DNA from 4 places in the Ensifer sp. 1H6 genome. Region 1 is predicted to be linked to each of the others. Evidence: riboswitches for the same ligand, from Rfam matches in the RefSeq annotation. Region 1 holds a riboswitch; each other region holds the start of a gene.

The links. A riboswitch is a leader RNA that binds a small molecule or an ion and turns the genes downstream of it on or off. The one in region 1 is predicted to bind cobalamin.
Region 2: another riboswitch for cobalamin. It lies ahead of bluB (5,6-dimethylbenzimidazole synthase); the one in region 1 lies ahead of nrdH (glutaredoxin-like protein NrdH).
Region 3: another riboswitch for cobalamin. It lies ahead of BKP54_RS11440 (aromatic ring-hydroxylating dioxygenase subunit alpha); the one in region 1 lies ahead of nrdH (glutaredoxin-like protein NrdH).
Region 4: another riboswitch for cobalamin. It lies ahead of cobU (bifunctional adenosylcobinamide kinase/adenosylcobinamide-phosphate guanylyltransferase); the one in region 1 lies ahead of nrdH (glutaredoxin-like protein NrdH).

The regions. Positions count from the first base shown of each region.
Region 1 is NZ_MOAI01000009.1:98,778-103,507, forward strand. Features, by position in the region: gene nrdE (class 1b ribonucleoside-diphosphate reductase subunit alpha) at 1-1,161, opposite strand, end outside; gene nrdI (class Ib ribonucleoside-diphosphate reductase assembly flavoprotein NrdI) at 1,131-1,547, opposite strand; gene nrdH (glutaredoxin-like protein NrdH) at 1,565-1,786, opposite strand; cobalamin riboswitch at 2,088-2,314, opposite strand; gene BKP54_RS35050 (hypothetical protein) at 2,759-3,430, shown strand; gene metE (5-methyltetrahydropteroyltriglutamate--homocysteine S-methyltransferase) at 3,609-4,730, opposite strand, start outside.
Region 2 is NZ_MOAI01000002.1:213,283-218,012, reverse strand. Features, by position in the region: gene BKP54_RS03895 (phytanoyl-CoA dioxygenase family protein) at 1-144, shown strand, start outside; gene BKP54_RS03890 (SDR family oxidoreductase) at 236-1,057, shown strand; cobalamin riboswitch at 1,135-1,344, shown strand; gene bluB (5,6-dimethylbenzimidazole synthase) at 1,389-2,180, shown strand; gene BKP54_RS03880 (DUF2865 domain-containing protein) at 2,089-3,159, opposite strand; gene BKP54_RS03875 (acyl-homoserine-lactone synthase) at 3,347-3,991, opposite strand; gene BKP54_RS03870 (LuxR family transcriptional regulator) at 4,146-4,730, opposite strand, start outside.
Region 3 is NZ_MOAI01000008.1:7,678-12,407, forward strand. Features, by position in the region: gene BKP54_RS11435 (hybrid-cluster NAD(P)-dependent oxidoreductase) at 1-692, opposite strand, end outside; gene BKP54_RS11440 (aromatic ring-hydroxylating dioxygenase subunit alpha) at 694-1,938, opposite strand; cobalamin riboswitch at 2,044-2,246, opposite strand; gene BKP54_RS11445 (DUF6656 family protein) at 2,563-3,162, shown strand; gene BKP54_RS11450 (L-threonylcarbamoyladenylate synthase) at 3,249-4,223, shown strand; gene BKP54_RS11455 (FAD-binding oxidoreductase) at 4,376-4,730, shown strand, end outside.
Region 4 is NZ_MOAI01000032.1:25,803-30,532, reverse strand. Features, by position in the region: gene BKP54_RS28390 (adenylate/guanylate cyclase domain-containing protein) at 1-1,082, opposite strand, end outside; cobalamin riboswitch at 1,392-1,798, shown strand; gene cobU (bifunctional adenosylcobinamide kinase/adenosylcobinamide-phosphate guanylyltransferase) at 1,936-2,460, shown strand; gene cobW (cobalamin biosynthesis protein CobW) at 2,464-3,528, shown strand; partial or broken gene cobN (cobaltochelatase subunit CobN) at 3,600-4,730, shown strand, end outside.

The sequences.
Region 1 (4,730 bases):
CATGGTGATGCGGCCGGCGATCGGGTTGGCGCGGTTCACCGTGTCTTCGAACATGATGTAGGGATAGCCCGACTCGAACTGGATTTCGGCCAGCACCTGGAAGAACTCGCGCGCCTTGATCTTCTTCTTGCGGATCCGGCTGTCGGCGACCATTTCCCGGTATTTTTCCGTGACCGAGATGTCGGTGAAGGCAACGCCGTAGACACGCTCCACGTCATAGGGCGAGAACAGGTACATGTCCTCGTTGTTCTTGGCGAGTTCGAAGGTGATGTCGGGAACGACGACGCCCAGCGACAGCGTCTTGATACGGATCTTCTCGTCGGCGTTCTCCCGCTTGGTGTCGAGGAAACGCATGATGTCGGGGTGGTGGGCGTTGAGATAGACGGCGCCGGCACCCTGGCGGGCGCCAAGCTGGTTGGCGTAGGAGAACGAATCCTCCAGCAGCTTCATCACGGGAATGATGCCGGACGACTGGTTTTCGATCTGCTTGATCGGGGCGCCGGCCTCGCGGATGTTGGTGAGCGACAGCGCCACGCCGCCGCCGCGCTTCGACAATTGTAGCGCCGAATTAATGCCGCGCGCGATACTCTCCATGTTGTCCTCGACCCTGAGCAGAAAGCAGGAGACGAGCTCGCCGCGCTGCCTCTTGCCGGCGTTGAGGAAGGTCGGGGTCGCAGGCTGGAAGCGACCGGAGATGATCTCGTCGACCATGTCGCGCGCCAGCGCCTCGTCGCCGCGCGCCAGCGTCAGCGCCACCATGCAGACCCGGTCCTCGTAGCGCTCGAGGTAGCGCTTCCCGTCGAAGGTCTTCAGCGTGTAGCTGGTGTAATATTTGAAGGCGCCGAGAAAGGTCGGGAAACGGAACTTCTTGTCATAGGAGTGATCGAACAGGTCGCGCACGAAGTTGAACGAATACTGGTCGAGAATCTCCTGCTCGTAGTAGCCCTCGGTGACGAGGTAATCGAGTTTTTCGCGCAGGTTATGGAAGAACACAGTGTTCTGGTTGACGTGCTGCAGGAAGTACTGCTTTGCCGCCAACCGGTCCTTGTCGAGCTGTATCCGGCCGTCCTCGTCATAGAGGTTCAGCATGGCGTTCAGCGCGTGGTAATCGAGCGCCGATTCCGTCGCCTTCAAGGGGCGTTCGAGTGTTGAGACGTCCAAAATCGTTCCATCCCGTTTTTGACATTGGCGACGTCCTCATCGGTTCCCAACAGTTCGAACCGGTAGAGATAGGGCACCTGGCACTTGGCCGAGATCACGTCGCCGGCGATCCCGTAGGTCGCGCCGAAATTGCTGTTGCCCGCGGCAATCACGCCGCGGATGTGGGAGCGGTTGTCCGCATTGTTGAGGAAGCGGATCACTTGTTTGGGCACGGCACCCCGACCGTCGTCGCCGCAATAGGTCGGGACGACGAGCACATAGGGTTCGTGCACGTCGAGCGGCGCGTCAGTCGTGCTGACGGGAATGCGTCTGGCGCGCAGGCCGACCTTGCCGACGAAGCGATGGGTGTTTTCCGAGCGGGTAGAAAAATAGACGATCAGCCCCATCGCGCCGTACCTCGGCTTCAGGACAGCGCGCTGATCTTGTCGGGGCGGAAGCCTGCCCAGTGCTCCGGACCGGCGATGACGACGGGAACCTGCATGTAGCCAAGGCCCTTGACCGTCTCGAACGCGTCCTGGTCGACCGAAATGTCGATCACCTCGTAGTTGACGCCCTGGCGGTCGAGCGCGCGATAGGTTGCGGTGCACTGGACGCAGGCGGGCTTGCTGTAGACGGTGACGTTCATTTCTTCCTCGTTTGGTCGGCTGGATCTGGGCATGAAAAGGCATGCGGATACGCACAAGCGATCCGGCGAAATGCAGGACTGGCAGGATGACCGCTTGCTCGGGTCGAGAAGACCCGGGCGCGGTTGTTCGTCAGATTCGCGGCTTCCCGCGCCTCTTCATTGGCGAATGATAGGAATTCGATGACGCGGACATGACTTCACCCCGAAGTTGAAGACGGCGCTTCCGGGGAGACGTCGAGACGATCAGGCAGGTTTCATCCTGCCCCATGCACACCTCTGACCTCTCCGGACACCCCGCCCGTGGACGTTTATCGATCGAGGCAGGTCTCCTGGCTCACGGGTCGGTGCTTCTGTCCGGACCTTCCCGAAGCATCATGCTTCAGTGGCCGAATGCTGGACAGTTGCTCGCCGTTTACAGTTGCGGGGGCAGCCACGGCTTAGCCAAGCGAAATCGCTACGACGGCACCGTATTCCCATCTTCGCTCCCAATCCTTGCGAATCGGGAGAACCTCGAACACTAGATATAGTATATGTCGGGAAAATTGCGTCAATAGGTTCCATGTCGAAGCCACCTGGGAGGCGGACAATATTTTTTCGGGTGTGGATAGCGGGGAGTAAACGACAAGTGTCGGCGAAGCCTGTGGATGGCGGCACACTCATCTCGTGAGTGCCGCCAGTTGGGAACGTGACCGTGCCATTCAGATCGTGAGCGCCGGTCGAAGCTTTTGCGGCCCAGGACTTGATATTCACAGGGCCCGCGATGGGTCCGCGCCATCGGTGCGATCTTACCGGCATCAGGTGTGGCACGATGTTGGCGTTCGAAGCGAGCTGGGGAGATAAGGTTGTGTTAGTCTCCGCGCTCTCGCTTCGGGTGCGGTCAGGTGCTATGGCGAGTGCGGGCAGACGATCGTGAAGTGTAGGGCATGCGCTTCCTGGCGTTCAAGGCTGGCCCCAGCTTGTAGGGTTTGTTCTGTGACTGAAAGAAGCATCGTCAGGCAATATTTCTTTTTGGCCGGGCTGGCTGTTGTGTGCAGCATTCCTGCTCCCGCTTACGCCTCTCAAAATAATGACTTTTTTGGCCCAATGCGTGGTGAAGTCTTACATTTTGTACCCTTTCCAGAGTATATTGGAATTGGTCTAAGTGGCGGATCATTAAATCAAAGAGACGTGGCATTCTCTGTCATAAAATTGCTAGCCGTTGCGGCGAGAGTTGATACGAGACCAGAAACGAAACTTGGGAAGAGTTCAATTAGTATAATTTTTGAAAATAAAATTATTGTCAGCGGGAAAATAGACTATAAAAAATTGGCCTCGTTCCATTTCGATGGGGATGTCAAGAGTATTTTGGATGGTTCTGCGAATGCCGGTTCTGGCGACTGCGCATCCTATATCAATTTCTCAGAGGACGGACTATTCGATAGAGGGCTCGTTATAGCGAACGATGATGTAAGAGAATTGGAGCTAGCGACTTGTGTTGCCGATGCGCAAGCTCACGTGTTTGGAGTCAGCACGCGAAGTTCTAACAACAAGGATTTTTCCCGCTTCCTGACAAGGATAATGAATCTTGTTGAACAGAAGTGGAAGTGCCTCGACGCAGGGATAACGGAAGCAACGTGCAAGTTTGTGGATGGACCGGGCGAGTAAATAGAGGCGACGCCGTCGAGGTGTAATTTGCTTGAGATATCGGCATGGCTCGATGGCGGGTTCATAATGCCTCTGAGGTAGCCTTCGATCAAATTTCATTGCCCGTTTGTCCAAGGCTGCACCCAGGTGGCAGGCGCCGGGGGTTCCCCCGGCGCCGTCTCGATAGTGCTGTCGCCCATCATGCGTTTGCGGCTTCTCGCCGGGCGGCAGCAAAGGATCGCCGCAGCGCTTGCGCCGCCTGCACCATGTTGACGAGTGCCGGGCGAACTTCCTCCCACCGCCTTGTTTTCAGACCACAATCCGGATTGACCCAGATCTGCGCCGGCGTCAGACCGTCGGTCGCCTGTTCGATCAGATGCACCATCTCGTTGACAGTGGGTACCCGCGGCGAGTGGATGTCGTAGACGCCGGGGCCGATCTCGTTCGGATAGGCCTGATCGATAAAGGCGCCGAGCAACTCCATCTTCGAGCGCGAGGTTTCGATGGAGATGACATCGGCATCCATTGCCGCAATCGCCGCCATGATGTCGTTGAACTCCGAGTAGCACATGTGGGTGTGGATCTGGGTTTCGTCACCGACGCCGGAGGCGCTGATGCGGAAGCACCCGACCGCCCAGTCGAGATAGGCCTTTCGATCGGCCTGTCTCAGTGGCAGTCCCTCGCGCAGCGCCGGTTCGTCGATCTGGATCACGGCGATACCGGCCGTTTCCAGGTCGGTGACTTCGTCGCGCAGCGCCAGTGCGATCTGCCGGCATACGATCGACCGGGGCAGGTCGTCGCGCACGAACGACCATTGCAGCATCGTCACCGGGCCGGTGAGCATGCCCTTCATCGGCTTGTCCGTCAGCGACTGCGCATAGGTTGCCCAATCGACCGTCATCGGGTTCGGGCGCGAGACATCGCCGAAGATGATCGGCGGGCGTACGTAGCGCGAGCCGTAGCTCTGCACCCAACCGCTCTGAGTGAACCCATAGCCGGAGAGCTGCTCGCCGAAATACTGCACCATGTCGTTGCGCTCGAATTCGCCGTGCACCAGCACCTCGATGCCGATTTCCTCCTGCCAGCGCACGGCCTTCTCCGTCTCCTGGCGCAGGTAGGCGAGGTAGTCGACATAGCTGAGCTCGCCCTTGGCATGCAGCGATCGTGCCTGGCGCACCTCTGACGTCTGCGGGAAGGAGCCGATCGTCGTCGTCGGGAAGAGCGGCAGTGCCAGCCTGTCTTCGTGCCGGCGCCGGCGCGTTGCAAAACTCGATTGACGGCGGCTGTCTGCTGCCGTCAGGTTCTTCAAGCGTCCGGCAAC
Region 2 (4,730 bases), on a different contig from region 1:
ACCAATCTCGATCGCGATCCGCCGCTGGGCGGTCTCGCGCCGAAGACCCAGGCGCAACTGATGCATGAGGCGCTGGCAGGCAGGTGGAGCGATGCGGATTTCAGAAGCGCGCTTGGCGAGCAGGCACAGCGCAAGCTGAGCTGAACGGCAGAATCGATCTTTCCGGTCCCCGGCGTTCTGCGGCGGGGGCCGGTCGCCCTGTTTTCATCTCACTTTCAATTCTGGGAGGACTTTCATGACCGAGCAATATGGCCGTCTCGACGGCAAGATCGCCATCGTCACCGGCGGGACGCAGGGGCTGGGCGCAACGATCGCCAACCTGTTTGCGGAACGTGGGGCTAAAGGTGTCGTCATCTGTGGACGCAACGTTGCCAAGGGCGAAGCGAAGGCCGAGCAGATCCGCAAGGCAACCGGCGCGCAGGTACTTTATGTCGAGGCAGACCTCGAAAAGGTCGAGGACGCGCGCAAGGTCGTCAGCGCCTGCGACGCCACATTCGGGCGCGTCGATGCGCTGGTCAATGCGGCGGCGATCACCGATCGCGGCACCATCCTGGACACCAGCCCCGAACTGTTCGACCGGATGTTCGCTGTCAATGTGCGCGCACCGTTCTTCCTGATGCAGGAAGCGGTAAAGCTGATGCGGCGGGAGGGCACGCAGGGCACCATCGTCAATATTGGCTCGATGTCGGCGATGGCCGGTCAGCCGTTTATCGCCGCCTATTGCTCGTCGAAGGGGGCGCTGGAGACGCTGACCAAGAACACCTCCTATGCGCTGCTGCGCAACCGCATTCGCGTCAATGGCCTCAATATCGGCTGGATGGCGTCCGAAGGGGAAGACCGCATCCAGCGCGAATTTCATGGGGCGGCAGACGACTGGCTCGAAAAGGCGGCCGCCAGCCAACCCTTCGGTCGGCTTGTCGACCCCAAGGAAGTCGCGCGTGCCTGCGCCTATCTCTCGTCGGATGAGTCCGGCCTGATGACGGGGTCGGTCATCTGCTTCGACCAGTCGGTGTGGGGCGGCTATGACGGCTCGCCGCATCCGGTCGCGCCGCTCTGACATCTGACGCTGTCGCGAGGCCCTGTGGAGTGACCGGCAAGCGACGCCGGACTTGCTTGTCATTCCCTGTGGGCTGTGCCCTTATGACGCCGTCAGGTGCCCGCAACGCGGGAGAATCGGGAATCCGGTGTTATTCCGGAACGTGCCCAACGCTGTGACGGGGACGACTGCCTCTAGGGATTTTGAGCTTGCTCAAGATCTTGCCACTGGATCTTCATGTGATCTGGGAAGGTGAGGCGGCCGGTTGATCCGAAGTCAGAAGACCGGCCTGGCAAGATAGACCGATATCCGCGCGGACGGCGGAAGGTTGTGCATTGTTGGGGATCGAACGATGCTGACTGACGCTAATGGCGGCCTTGCGGCTGCAGAGGCCTTTTCATCCGACGAGCGCGAAGCCGTCTATCGAGCCATCGAAACGCGCCGGGACGTGCGGGATCAGTTCCTGGCCGAACCCTTGCCTGACGATGTGGTGATGCGCCTGCTCAATGCTGCGCACCGGGCGCCATCGGTGGGTTTCATGCAACCGTGGAATTTCGTCGTGGTCCGGCAGGCCGAAACCCGCGAGCGGGTATGGCAGGCCTTTTCCCGCGCCAACGACGAAGCGGCATTGATGTTCGATGGCGACCGCCAAGCGAAATACCGCTCCCTGAAGCTGGAGGGGATCCGCAAGGCACCCTTGAGCATCTGCGTCACCTGCGACCGCACGCGCGGTGGAGCGGTCGTTCTCGGGCGCACCCATAACCCGCAGATGGATCTCTATTCCACCGTCTGTGCCGTGCAGAACCTCTGGCTTGCGGCGCGCGCCGAAGGCGTTGGTGTCGGCTGGGTCAGTATCTTTCATGAAAATGAGATCAAGGCGATCCTCGGCATTCCCGATCATGTCGTGATCGTCGCCTGGCTTTGCCTCGGATATGTCGATCGCCTTTACCAGGAGCCGGAACTTGCGGTTAAGGGCTGGCGCCAGCGGCTGCCGCTGGAGGAGCTGGTGTTCGAGGAAGGCTGGGGAACCTGCCGAAAGGCAGACGCTGCGATCAGTTGCTCTGAACCGGCTGGTAGCCCGGACCCTTCGGATGGCGAAGGTCGATCGACGTTTCCTCCTGGGGAAGGAACGTCGGCCCGATGACCCGCACCTTGCTCTTGGCGGGATCGTAGGGGCGCTCCTCCGCAGCCGCCTTGGCGGTAGGGGCGGCCGCTTCCTTCTTGCCCTCGATGACGATGATCGACGATTCGCTGTTGCCAGTGTTGCCACTGGAAGCCTTGGGCGTCGTCGCGATCTTTGGAATCTGGCAACCGCAAATGCCCGGCTTGCCGACGCCGCGCGTCCGATAGGCAAAGGCGTTTGGCAGTTCTTTATAGGGGCGTCCCGTCGAGGCGGAGACCATCTGGTCGCTCTCCTCGGTCGCCAGGTCGTGGAAAAATAGTTCTGTTTCGGCACCCGGGCAGCGGGCGCGGCAGGCCTGCTCGTCGCGGGCGAAGTCCACAGGGCTTGCCTCGGACGAGATCGGGAAGAAGGCGCCATCGCAAGTGCGCACGCACATGGTGCGAAGCGTGCCGGAATAGACGCCGCTTTCCGGCGGGTAGGTGCCCATTTCGCCGTCCCGCAGCATTGGTCCGTAGCTTTCGTCCGGCGGCAGATCGCGCAGGATGTTGCGGTACGTTTCCGGCTCGTCCGGGTCGGCGGTCGCAAATTCCTCGCTGCCACCATAGCAACCGTTGATCTCGAGGGCGGCGAGGATGCGCCGGCGCGTATCGTCTCCATCGCCTGACATCAGCTGCTGGCGCTCCGATTTGAGGATGCGCAGATTGTCTTCCATCTCGGCGATCAGACTGTTGATGTCTGTGCAGATATCCGGGTCGCCGCCGTTGAAGACGACGACGCTGCCTGTGCCGCAGCCGGCGCGTCGGCGATCGTTGCGCGCCCGGCGCAATTCGATGTTCTGTCGGGAAATCGCGCTCGCATAATCGCGGGTATCGGCCGTAGTTTCGATGGCGGCGGGCAGTTCGGCGAGCCGAGTGTTCAGGCGGTCGCACACGCTGGAGGCCAGCGCCTGATCGGCAAGAACCAGAAGCAGCGGCAAGGTCGCCGCGGCTAGGGTTTTCATGTTCCGGAACACGGGCGAACGTCCATTCCTGCAACCGCACGGCGCCACCCTTGTTGTCCGGGTTCGGTCGCTGTCGGCACTTCCTGTTTCAGCCCTATCATAAGGCTTGTCGCCGCCGGTGCAACGACAAGCCTCGCATTGCGTTAACAGCTCCGTCCGGTGGGAGGAACGGAAGGAGCGTTAGAGATCAGGCGGCGCGTGCCGTCTCCAGCGACATCGGCCGTTCAAGAACCGTGCCTTCGATCGCCGCTACGGCCTTCATGGCGCTGAGCAGCGACGGCGTCACTTCCCAGGCGACCGCTACGGCATAGACCGAGCCGATCCGGTGCGGGTCAGCGATGCGCTCGCCGGGGCAACCCATGCGGCGGAACATCCGCTCGAGGAAGACATCGGTCACCGTGACGATATGGCTGATGCCGGAGGCCAGCCCGAGTTCGCCGACACCGCACATCAGTTCTGCGGCGGCGACGGTCACCTGGTTGGAGGCGCGGTCCTGAGAAATCTCCGGGTCGATGCAGAAGCGGCTCGATTCCCAGATCGAGGCGCTGCGGATCTCAGGGTTGTCGCCAAGCAGGATCGGGAACGTATCGTCCAGCATGTTGGGGCCGAGCGTCGGCAGCAATCTCAGCGATCCGCGCAGTTTTCCCGTCTCCGGCGAATAGGACAGAATATAGAGCGGATTCGACTTGTCGTAATTGTCGATCTCCCATTCCCCATCGGTCTGCACGTCCCATTTCAGGAAATCGTGGAAGACGCGCTTGCGCAGCTTGAACATCTCGTCGATGGACTGTGGGTGCTGTCCGCGTGTCCTGCCGTTGAGGATCCTGATCATCTTCTTCTCCATCCTTGTTTTGGGGGATGGCGTGATGCTGTCAGTCCTCAGGCAGGGGCGAAACTGTCACTACCGACAGTTCCGGAAACCGTTTTTTCCCACTAAATATAGACGGGTTTTCAGATGAGCGAAGGAGGAGCGTCTTGAGGGTGGGTCAAACCGTCGGGATCAGTGCATGGCGAACGGCCTGGGCCACGGCCTGCGTGTTGGAGACAACATTGAGCTTTCGGCGGGCATTGGTCATGAAGAAACGCACGGTGCGTTCGGAAATGCCGAGAATGGTGGCAATTTCCCAATAGCTCTTGCCGGCCGCCGACCAGGTGAGAACCTCGGTTTCGCGACCTGTGAGGCGCGTATCGCGCGTGTTCAGCCCCCCTGTCATGGCGGCGTTTTCAAGCATGCCGGCATGAAACAGGTTGGCGGCGAGCTGGAAGTCGCGCAAGTGGTTGCGCCGATAGATCGACCACTCCGCGGCCGACATATTGACGTTGATGGCCAGCAAGGCGGTGCGGCCGGCCGGCGAGGGCAGCGGCAGGGCGACGCCTTCACTGGAAAGGCCGATCTCTTCGGCCGTCTTGAACAATGGCTCGCATTCGGGAAAGCGGTGGCGCGCCGTCGTCCATTCGACAGGCCTGACGCCACCGAGCGCCAGCTTGAGGATCGGGTCGATACGGTAGAGCTCCCGCGTCAGATAAAGCTCGGCCGCGTAGGCACCGAACGTGTGGTGCAACCGGCAGAT
Region 3 (4,730 bases), on a different contig from region 1:
AACGGCTCCGGACCGCAGCAAAACACTGTGCGCTCCATGAAGTCGGGTGCAAGCAGCGGCAGCTTGGCGCCGTCGATGCGGCCGCGCAGCCCGTGCCATCCGTGCCTTGACTCATGCCCCTCGACCACGAAGCCGAGGTTTAGCCCGGACATCTGGCGCGCCAGCACTTCCAGTTCCGAGCGGAACAGAAGGTCGTCTGGCCGGCGGGCGCAGGAAATGAAGGTGACGTCGGTCTCGGGAACGCAGTCCGCCATCCAGCGCGTCATCGACATCATCGGCGTGACGCCGGAGCCTGCCGATATGAAGAGATATTTTTCGCCGGGATGGCGCACGAAGCTGAAATCGCCGAGCGGACCGAACGCCTTCAGCCGCATGCCGGGCTTCAGGTGATCGAACATCCAGCGCGTGCCGATGCTATCGGCTTGCGCCTTGACGGTGACGGCGATCGACAACGGCCGGGAGGGCGTCGACGACAGCGTGTAGGTGCGCATGACCGGCTCGTCGGCGACCGGCAGCTCGAGCGTGACGAACTGCCCAGGCAGATAGCGGAACCAGGCCGGCTTTTCCGCCCGGAAGGTAAAGGTCATCACATCGGCGGTCTCGATCACGGCCGATGTGCATTCGAGCATGTTCTGCCTGTCGATCCAGACATGAAGCTCGTCGAAATGATGGAACGAGGATGCCATCTGCATGTCAGGCGACCCGGGAAAGCGGAGCAGCCTCGCCCTGCAGGCGCTGTTCCATGAACTTGCAATACCACTCGACGAACTGCATCACGCCGCCTTCGTGTTCGGGCGAATAGGGGCCTGACTGGTAGGCCGGCGAGCGAATACCAAAGGCGTTCTCCTCGACGATCTGGCGGTCCTGATCGTTGGTCTCGGTCCAGACATGCGTCAGTTGCTCGAGATTGTAGTCGACGCCTTCAACCGCGTCCTTGTTGACCAGCCACTTGGTCGTCACCTGCGTCAGCTCCGGGCCGAGCGGCAGGACGCGGAAGGTGATGGCGTGGTCGGCCAGCACATGGTTCCAGGTCGAGGGATAATGGAAGAGCAGGAGCGTGCCGATATGCTTCTGGCTAACGTCTGCCGACAGTTGCCGCCGCACGGCGCGGGCGCCGGACATGGTGTAGCTCTCGGCGTCGTCGATCAACGGCATGCGCGCCGAGCGGAACTGGCCGGTCTCGGACATCCGGAACTCGCTCGGCAGTCCGGCTGCTTCGCATTTCGCCCAATGCGCGGCAATGACGGGATCATCCTTGGCGCCCTGCACACCGGTCGCCGTCGGCGCTTCGGGATAGGTGCGGCAAAGTTCGGGGTGGTTGGCGGCACAATGGTAGCACTCCCGGTTGTTTTCCCAGACGAGTTTCCAGTTGCCCTTTTCGATGATCGTGCTTTCGAAGGCGACCTTGGTTTCACCCAGGCGGTGCGGCGCAAGATAGGGCGCGACCATGTCGCGGAACGGGCCGAAATCCATCGGCTGCTCGGACAGGTTGATGAAGATGTAACCGCCGACGGTCTCGCAGTGGATCGGCTTCAGGCCGTGGGCCGCCTTGTCGAAATCCTCGCCCATCTGGCGGGCAAAGAGCAGCGCGCCGTCGAGCTCATAGGTCCATTGGTGATAGGGACAGACGAGCTTGGCCGAAGAGCCCTTGTGCTGCGCGCAGACGCGAGAACCGCGATGACGGCAGGAATTGTGCAGGGCGCGGATCGTGCCCTGTCGGTCGCGAACGATAATGACAGGATAATCGCCGACCTGGACGGTGAAATAGTTACCGGCACGCGGGATCTCGCAGTCGTGGCCGATGAACAACCAGTCCTTGTACCAGATGCTTTCGAGATCCTGCCTGTAGTAGTCGGGGTCGATGTAGAAGGCCCGGTCGAGGCTGTAGCCGTCGCGTCGACCCTTCAGCTTGCGGAGCATATCGCCCTTGATGTCCATGTCCTGTCCTCGTTCGCCTTGTTTCGGAGAGGCAGGACTGGAACCCGCACGGGCGCATTGCCTGTGCGATGACGGCTCCGATCCGGCTGCCCGCCGCAACCCGTTACGGTCTGTTCGCGTCAAGGCTGGTTTCCGGGCTCAGGAGCCGTCCGCAAGGACCAGCCCGGCGCCTTCCCGGACGGAACCGTCCAGTGGCTTTGTGCCGTGGCTTTCGCTCCACCACCGTTGCGGGGGCAGCGCCGGGTTTTGACCGGCTTCCCAATTCTCCGCCTTCCCTAAAAGACAGCACCTTGAGTAGGCATATCTAATCGCGGAAGCCATCGTCGTAGCTGCCGATTAACGACATCCGATTCCAGAAAGACGACACAGCACATCAAGCGCACCAAACGCCCTGTGATTGATCATTTTTCATTGTAAACAATAGGATAGCTCAAGGATTGAGCAATTGTCGCTTTTTCCGGCAAGGCTTGCGAGAAAGCGCGGATCCTTCGCCATTTTGCGACATGTCTTCCCGTGACGCGGGGCAAGGCCCACCGACGCGAGTGAAATCTTCCATTAACCATAATGCATTAGCGTCGCCTGACGGAGAAACCGGCCGAACCGGCAAACAGCGCATTGAAGTTCATGGCAAAGCTCAAATACTACGACGCCGCAGCCGAGAAGCTGCCAACGATCGCTCCGAAGACAGCGGTCCACACCGAGTTCCTGCGCACCGGCCGCATAGAAAGGCGTCAATGGTCGCAGCGCGAGCGGCGTTATCTGAGCTATGACGAGGTTGCCGAGCGCACCGCCCACAAGCTGACGACCGCCGGCGAAACGACGCACAAGCGGATGAACGGCTTCCATACCTCGATCCAGTTTCCCAAGATGATCTTCCACCGCACGCTCACCGGTCGGCCGCATCTCGGCTATTGCCATGTCACGGCGGCGAGAACACATCTCGCCCCGTCCAAGGACGTCACCTGGTCGTTCTATTTCGCCAACTTCTTCTGTGACCTCGGCGACGAGAAACACTTCTTCGAACGCATCCAGACCGGCTATTCCCGAATGTACTTCGCCGTTGCCATCGAGCCCGATGCGCCAGAGGGGCAGATGACCATCAATCGCAGCGTTCGCGACAACGGGCTGCTCTTTCGTACCGACGACCCGAAAGTCGCGCTCAAGAACGTGCTGATGCTCGGCGCGCGCGACGAGGCATTGAAGCGCATCATTCGCAGCCTCTGAAGCGCAGACCCGGTTGCCTGAAGAAAATCGTTCTGTTTTCACCGTGGCTCCTTTAAGGAAGCCTCGGAAAGGGAAACGGAAGCGACATGGCCGAAATCATCGATACACGGACCGAGCCGGAACGGGCGATCGAGCGTGCCTGTGCGGTGCTTGCCGAAGGCGAGCCCGTCGCGATTCCGACCGAGACGGTCTACGGCCTGGCAGCGGACGCCACCAATCCCGATGCGATCAGCCGTATTTATGAGATGAAGGGGCGTCCACGCTTCAACCCACTGATATCGCATGTGTCAGACATGGCGATGGCTGAAGCCCATGTGACATTCGATTCGTTGTCGCGGCGCCTGGCCGAAGCGTTCTGGCCCGGCCCGCTGACGTTGATCCTGCCCCAGCGCACAACAAGCACCGTGCACGCGCTTGCCTCGGCCGGCCTCGACACGCTCGGCATCCGCATGCCTGATGGCTTTTCACGTCGGGTGATTGCCCGCTTCGGCCGCCCGCTCGCCGCACCGAGCGCCAATACGTCGGGCAAGATCAGTCCCACAAGCGCTGCCCATGTGGAAGCCGATCTCGGGCCGCGCCTCAAGCTCATTCTCGACGCCGGCTCTGCGGAGATCGGGCTTGAATCGACGATCATCAAGGTCGAGGACGGCGCGCTGCGCCTGCTGCGTCCGGGCGGTCTCGACGTCTTCGAAATCGAAAGGCTGACCGGCCTTACCGTCTCGAGGCCGCAGAGCGCCGGAGCGACTATCGAGGCCCCGGGCATGCTCGCCTCGCACTACGCGCCGGGCGCAGCTGTCCGGCTCGACGCCGCCGACGTGCGTCCGGGAGAAGCGCTGATCCGGTTCGGCAATGCGTCGCTCCCCGGCGAAGAGCACGCCGCGATCGTACTCGACCTCAGCCCGGCAGGCAGCCTGCGCGAGGCAGCTGCCAATCTTTTCGACTATATGAAGAGGGCGGATGCCAGCGGCTCCGCAACCATCGCCTTCGGCCCCATCCCTTCGGAAGGGTTGGGAGAGGCGATCCTCGACCGGCTGCAGCGTGCTGCCGCCCCCAGAGACTGACCGACAGGCACTTTTACAGCGCCGTGCGTCAAATATGACGCGCAAAGGACGCTGTAACGCTCTAAACCCGCTGCATAATTTTGTCCTTAATTCGATTCCGATTTAAGGAATTATGCAGTAGCGCCGTCGGGCGCATTTGCGAAGGCAGGGCCATGACGACGACGCTCCCCTCTCCCGAACTGATCGCCTCCTTCATCGACATCGTCGGCAGCGCCAATGCCTTGACGAACCCGGCGGACCTCGCGCCCTACCTCATCGAATCCCGCGGGCTCTACAAGGGCACCACCCCGATGGTGCTTCGCCCCGGTTCGGTCGAGGAGGTGTCGCGCATCATGAAGCTTGCAAGCGCGACCCGAACGGCAATCGTTCCGCAAGGCGGTAACACCGGCCATGTGGCGGGTCAGATCCCGCGCGAGGGCAAGGCCGATATCGTCCTGTCGCTGCAGAGGCTGAACCGGATTCGCGACATCGACCCCGTCGGCAATGTCATCGTTGCCGACGCCGGCT
Region 4 (4,730 bases), on a different contig from region 1:
AAGGCCATCTGCTCGTCAGGATTCAACCGAAGCGCAAGCGCGTCGGCAATGCCGCGCATCACTTCGTCCTGCAGCGCAAAGACATCGGAAAGTGAACCGTCGAACTTGCCGGCCCAAACGTGGCCGCCGCTGAGAGAATCTATGAGCTGAACATTGATCCGTAGCTGTTCTCCGGCACGCTGCACACTGCCTTCGAGGACGTATCGGACACCGAGTTCCTTGGACACCTGCCTGGGTGTCACCGCCCTGCCCTTGTAGGTGAAGGTCGAGTTACGCGCGATAACGAACAAGCCGGATACCTGAGCCAGCTCGGTGACAAGGCCATCGGTCATGCCATCGGCGAAATACTCCTGCCTGGGATCGTCGCTCACGTTGGCAAACGGAAGCACCGCGATCGACGGCTTGTCCGGCGCGGTCAGATTCGGTGGTTGTATCTGGACCGTTTCCACAGGCGACTCCCAGGGCCGCCACCAGGCCACGCCGGCAGCAGCGCCGAGCACGACAGCAGACGTAACGAGTGCCGCCCAGCGCTTCGCGTGGCGCCCAGCGACCTTTACGCTGCCGGGGCGGGCTTCGTTCAGCCCCAGCCGGTAAGTCCGCACCGGCTTTTCGATATGCTTCAGGCGTTGTTCGCCGAGAAAGACGAAGCCGACATCGAGGTGCTTCTCGACCTGGTCGTAGGCGGTGCCGGAGATGATGATCCCACCCGGTTCGGCGAGGCTCTGCAGGCGCTCGGCAATGATCACTCCATCGCCGTGAATGTCGTCGCCTTCAACGATGACGTCGCCAAGATTGATGCCGATGCGGAATTCCAGTCGACCCTGATCGGAGCCGCGGCTTTCGGATTTCGCGCGCTGAACCTCCACCGCACAACGGACCGCCTCGACGACACTCTGGAACTCGACCAATAACCCGTCGCCCATGGTCTTGATCAACCGCCCGCGATGTGCGGCAATCCTTTGTTCGAACAGGCCGTGCAGATCGGCCTGAAAGCGGGCACACGTACCCTCTTCGTCGGCTTGGGTGAGCAGTCCATAGCCGGAAACGTCGGCAATCATCACGGCGGTGAGCCTGCGTTCCATCTGCCTTCCGGATAATCGAAACGACTTTCGGCTACTCTATCGCAATATCTGACGTTGCTAAAATAAAGTTCAGTTGCCGTGGAGCGTCCGCTCCGACGTCGACTACAGCGCCGCGCGTCTTACTGGACGCGCAAAGGTCGCTGTAACACTTTGAATTGCTGCATGTTTTTATCCTTAGGTCGAATACCATCTAAGGATAAAAACATGCAGGAGTGGCCTTTGCGGCCTGCTGCCGGCAAATTGTCGCGCGCCGCATCTCGACGGGTGGCGTGTCGCACGCGTCGATTGACTTTGCGGCGCCCGCTTCCTAATCATCTGACGTTGGATGGTTTCCCCGGATCGTGGCGATGCGGGGGAATAATTGGGAATGTGACGGATGGACCCAAATCGGGCATCCTTATCGCAGCCGACCCCGCGACTGTAGAACGGTCAGGGTTCGCCATCGGGCTGATAGCCGGCTTCCTTTCGATTGCATGGGGCAATCGAAGGCGGTTTGGAATTCAGCCGGAAAAGCCACTGGCGTGGCTTCGTGATCAGCCGGGTTGGACGCCTCTTCTTCTACGAATCGTCCGCCTTTCACGAAACCAGAAAACGCCGGGAAGGTGAGGCGGGCCGTTCGGGCCCAAGCATCGGTCTTCGCGTGATCACGCGGGGCGCGATGTGGTGGGCTCGTGACGCCGTGAGCCAGGAGACCTGCCGTCCGACAGGGGCATTCCGCCCGAAGGGAAGCCCGCTTCCCACGCCATCACGGAGGTTGTCTTGGCTCATCGATCGTTTCCCGAACGCGCCGTCGGCGCGGTGAAATCCTGTTGCCGCTCGAATTCGCGACCAAGCGCGTGAGGCTGCAACGCACATGAGCATTTCCCATGCCGGGCCGGTTCTGGTCCTCGGCGGTGCCCGTTCCGGCAAATCCAGCTTTTCCGAAAGGCTCGTCGAAGCCTCCGGGCTCGGCATGCACTATGTCGCGACCGGCCGTGCCTGGGACGACGAGATGCGCGAGCGCATCGACCATCACCGGGCAAGGCGCGGCGAAGGCTGGACGACGCATGAAGAGCCGCTCGACCTCGTTTCGCTGCTGACGCGCATCGATGACGAGAACCGCGTGGTGCTCGTCGACTGCCTGACGCTGTGGGTCACCAACCTGATGATGGAAGGGCGCGACATGGCGGCAGAGTTCGCGGCCCTTGCCGCTTTCCTGCCGGAGGCGCGGGCGCGCCTCATCCTTGTTTCCAACGAAGTCGGCCTCGGCATCGTGCCCGAGAACCGCATGGTCCGCGATTTCCGCGACCATGCCGGCCGGCTTCACCAGATCGTTGCGGAGAAATCCGCGGAAGTTTACTTTGTCGCGGCCGGATTGCCGCTGAAAATGAAGGGTTGATCCATGACCACTGCCAGAGCCAACCAGGGCAAGATCCCGGCGACCGTCATCACCGGCTTCCTCGGTGCCGGCAAGACGACGATGATCCGCAATCTGCTGCAGAACGCCGATGGCAAGCGCATTGCGCTCATCATCAACGAGTTCGGCGATCTCGGCGTCGACGGCGACGTGCTGAAGGGCTGCGGCGCAGAAGCCTGCTCGGAAGACGATATCATTGAGCTTACCAATGGCTGCATCTGCTGCACGGTTGCCGATGATTTCATCCCGACCATGACCAAGCTGCTCGAGCGCGAAAATCGTCCTGACCATATCATCATTGAAACCTCGGGCCTCGCTTTGCCGCAGCCGCTGATCGCCGCCTTCAACTGGCCTGATATCCGCAGCGAAGTCACCGTCGATGGCGTCGTCACCGTGGTCGACAGTGCCGCCGTTGCCGCCGGCCGTTTTGCCGACGACCATGACAAGGTCGATGCGTTGCGTGTCGAGGACGACAATCTCGACCACGAAAGCCCGATCGAGGAACTGTTCGAGGACCAGTTGACCGCCGCCGACCTGATCGTGCTCAACAAGACCGATCTGATCGACGCCTCCGGCCTCAAGGCCGTGCGCGACGAGGTCGCTTCGCGCACTAACCGCAAGCCAACAATGATCGAGGCGAAGAACGGCGAAGTTGCCGCTGCCATCCTGCTCGGCCTCGGCGTCGGCACGGAAAGCGATATCGCCAACCGCAAGTCTCACCACGAGATGGAACATGAGGCCGGCGAGGAGCACTCTCATGACGAGTTCGACAGCTTCGTCGTCGAGCTCGGCGCGATTGCCGATCCGGCAGGTTTCATCGATCGCCTCAAGGGCGTGATATCAGAGCATGACGTGCTGCGCCTCAAGGGCTTTGCCGACGTGCCCGGCAAGCCGATGCGCCTGCTGATCCAGGCCGTTGGCGCCCGCATCGACCAGTATTACGACCGTGCCTGGGCGGCTGGCGAGAAGCGCGGTACGCGCCTCGTCGTCATCGGCCTGCACGACATGGACGAAGCTGCGGTGCGCGCCGCCATCACCGCACTCGCCTAACTCCTTGAAGCAACGCAATTCCAGGAAAGCCATTTCACGCTTTTCCTGGAATTGCTCGAACGGACAGAAACATGCATCTGCTTCTCGCCCAGAAAGGAACGATCGCCGACGGCAACGAGGCGATCGACCTGGGGCAAACGCCGGCCGACGTGCTTTTCCTGTCGGCGCCGACACCGAGCTTTCGTCGATCGCGGCGGCCCATGGCCGGCGCGACGGGGAGCTGAGCCTGCGCATCGCCAGCCTGATGAACCTGATGCACCCGATGTCGGTCGACACCTATGTCGAGCGCACGGCAAGGCATGCAAAACTCATCGTGGTCAGGCCGCTCGGTGGCGCCAGCTATTTCCGTTATGTGCTGGAAGCATTGCATGCCGCCGCCGTCACCCACCGCTTCCAGATCGCGGTGCTGCCCGGCGACGACAAGCCCGATCCCGGCCTCGAGCCGTTTTCGACCGTTGAGGCCGACGACCGCCAGCGCCTCTGGGCCTATTTCACCGAGGGCGGCGCTGACAATGCCGGCCTGTTCCTCGACTACGCCGAGGCGTTGATCTCAGACGCGGAAAAGCCGCAGCCGGCAAAACCGCTGCTCAAGGCCGGCATCTGGTGGCCGGGCGCGGGCGTCATCGGCGTCAGCGAATGGAAGGCACGTGTCCAAGAGCGGATGGTCGCGGGGGAGGGATTCGAACCCCCGGCAGTCGGGATCTGCTTTTATCGCGCCCTGGTCCAGAGCGGCGAGACCCGGCCGGTCGAAGCGCTGATCGAGGCGCTTGCCGCCGAAGGCATGCGCGTGTTGCCGCTGTTTGTCTCCAGCCTCAAGGATGCCGTTTCGGTCGGCACGCTGCAATCGATTTTTTCCGAGGCGGCACCCGACGTGGTGATGAACGCCACCGGCTTTGCCGTTTCCTCGCCCGGTGCCGACAGGCAGCCGACCGTGTTGGAATCAACCGGCGCGCCGGTGCTGCAGGTGATCTTCTCCGGATCGTCGCGCGCGCAATGGCAGGCCTCGCCGCAGGGGCTGATGGCGCGCGATCTCGCCATGAACGTTGCCTTGCCGGAGGTCGATGGCCGCATTCTGGCGCGCGCCGTCTCCTTCAAGGCGGCCTCGATCTACGATCCCAAGGTCGAAGCCAACATCGTCGGGCACGAACCGCTTTCCGACCGGGTCCGCTTTGCCGCCAGGCTTGCGGTCAATTGGGCAAAAC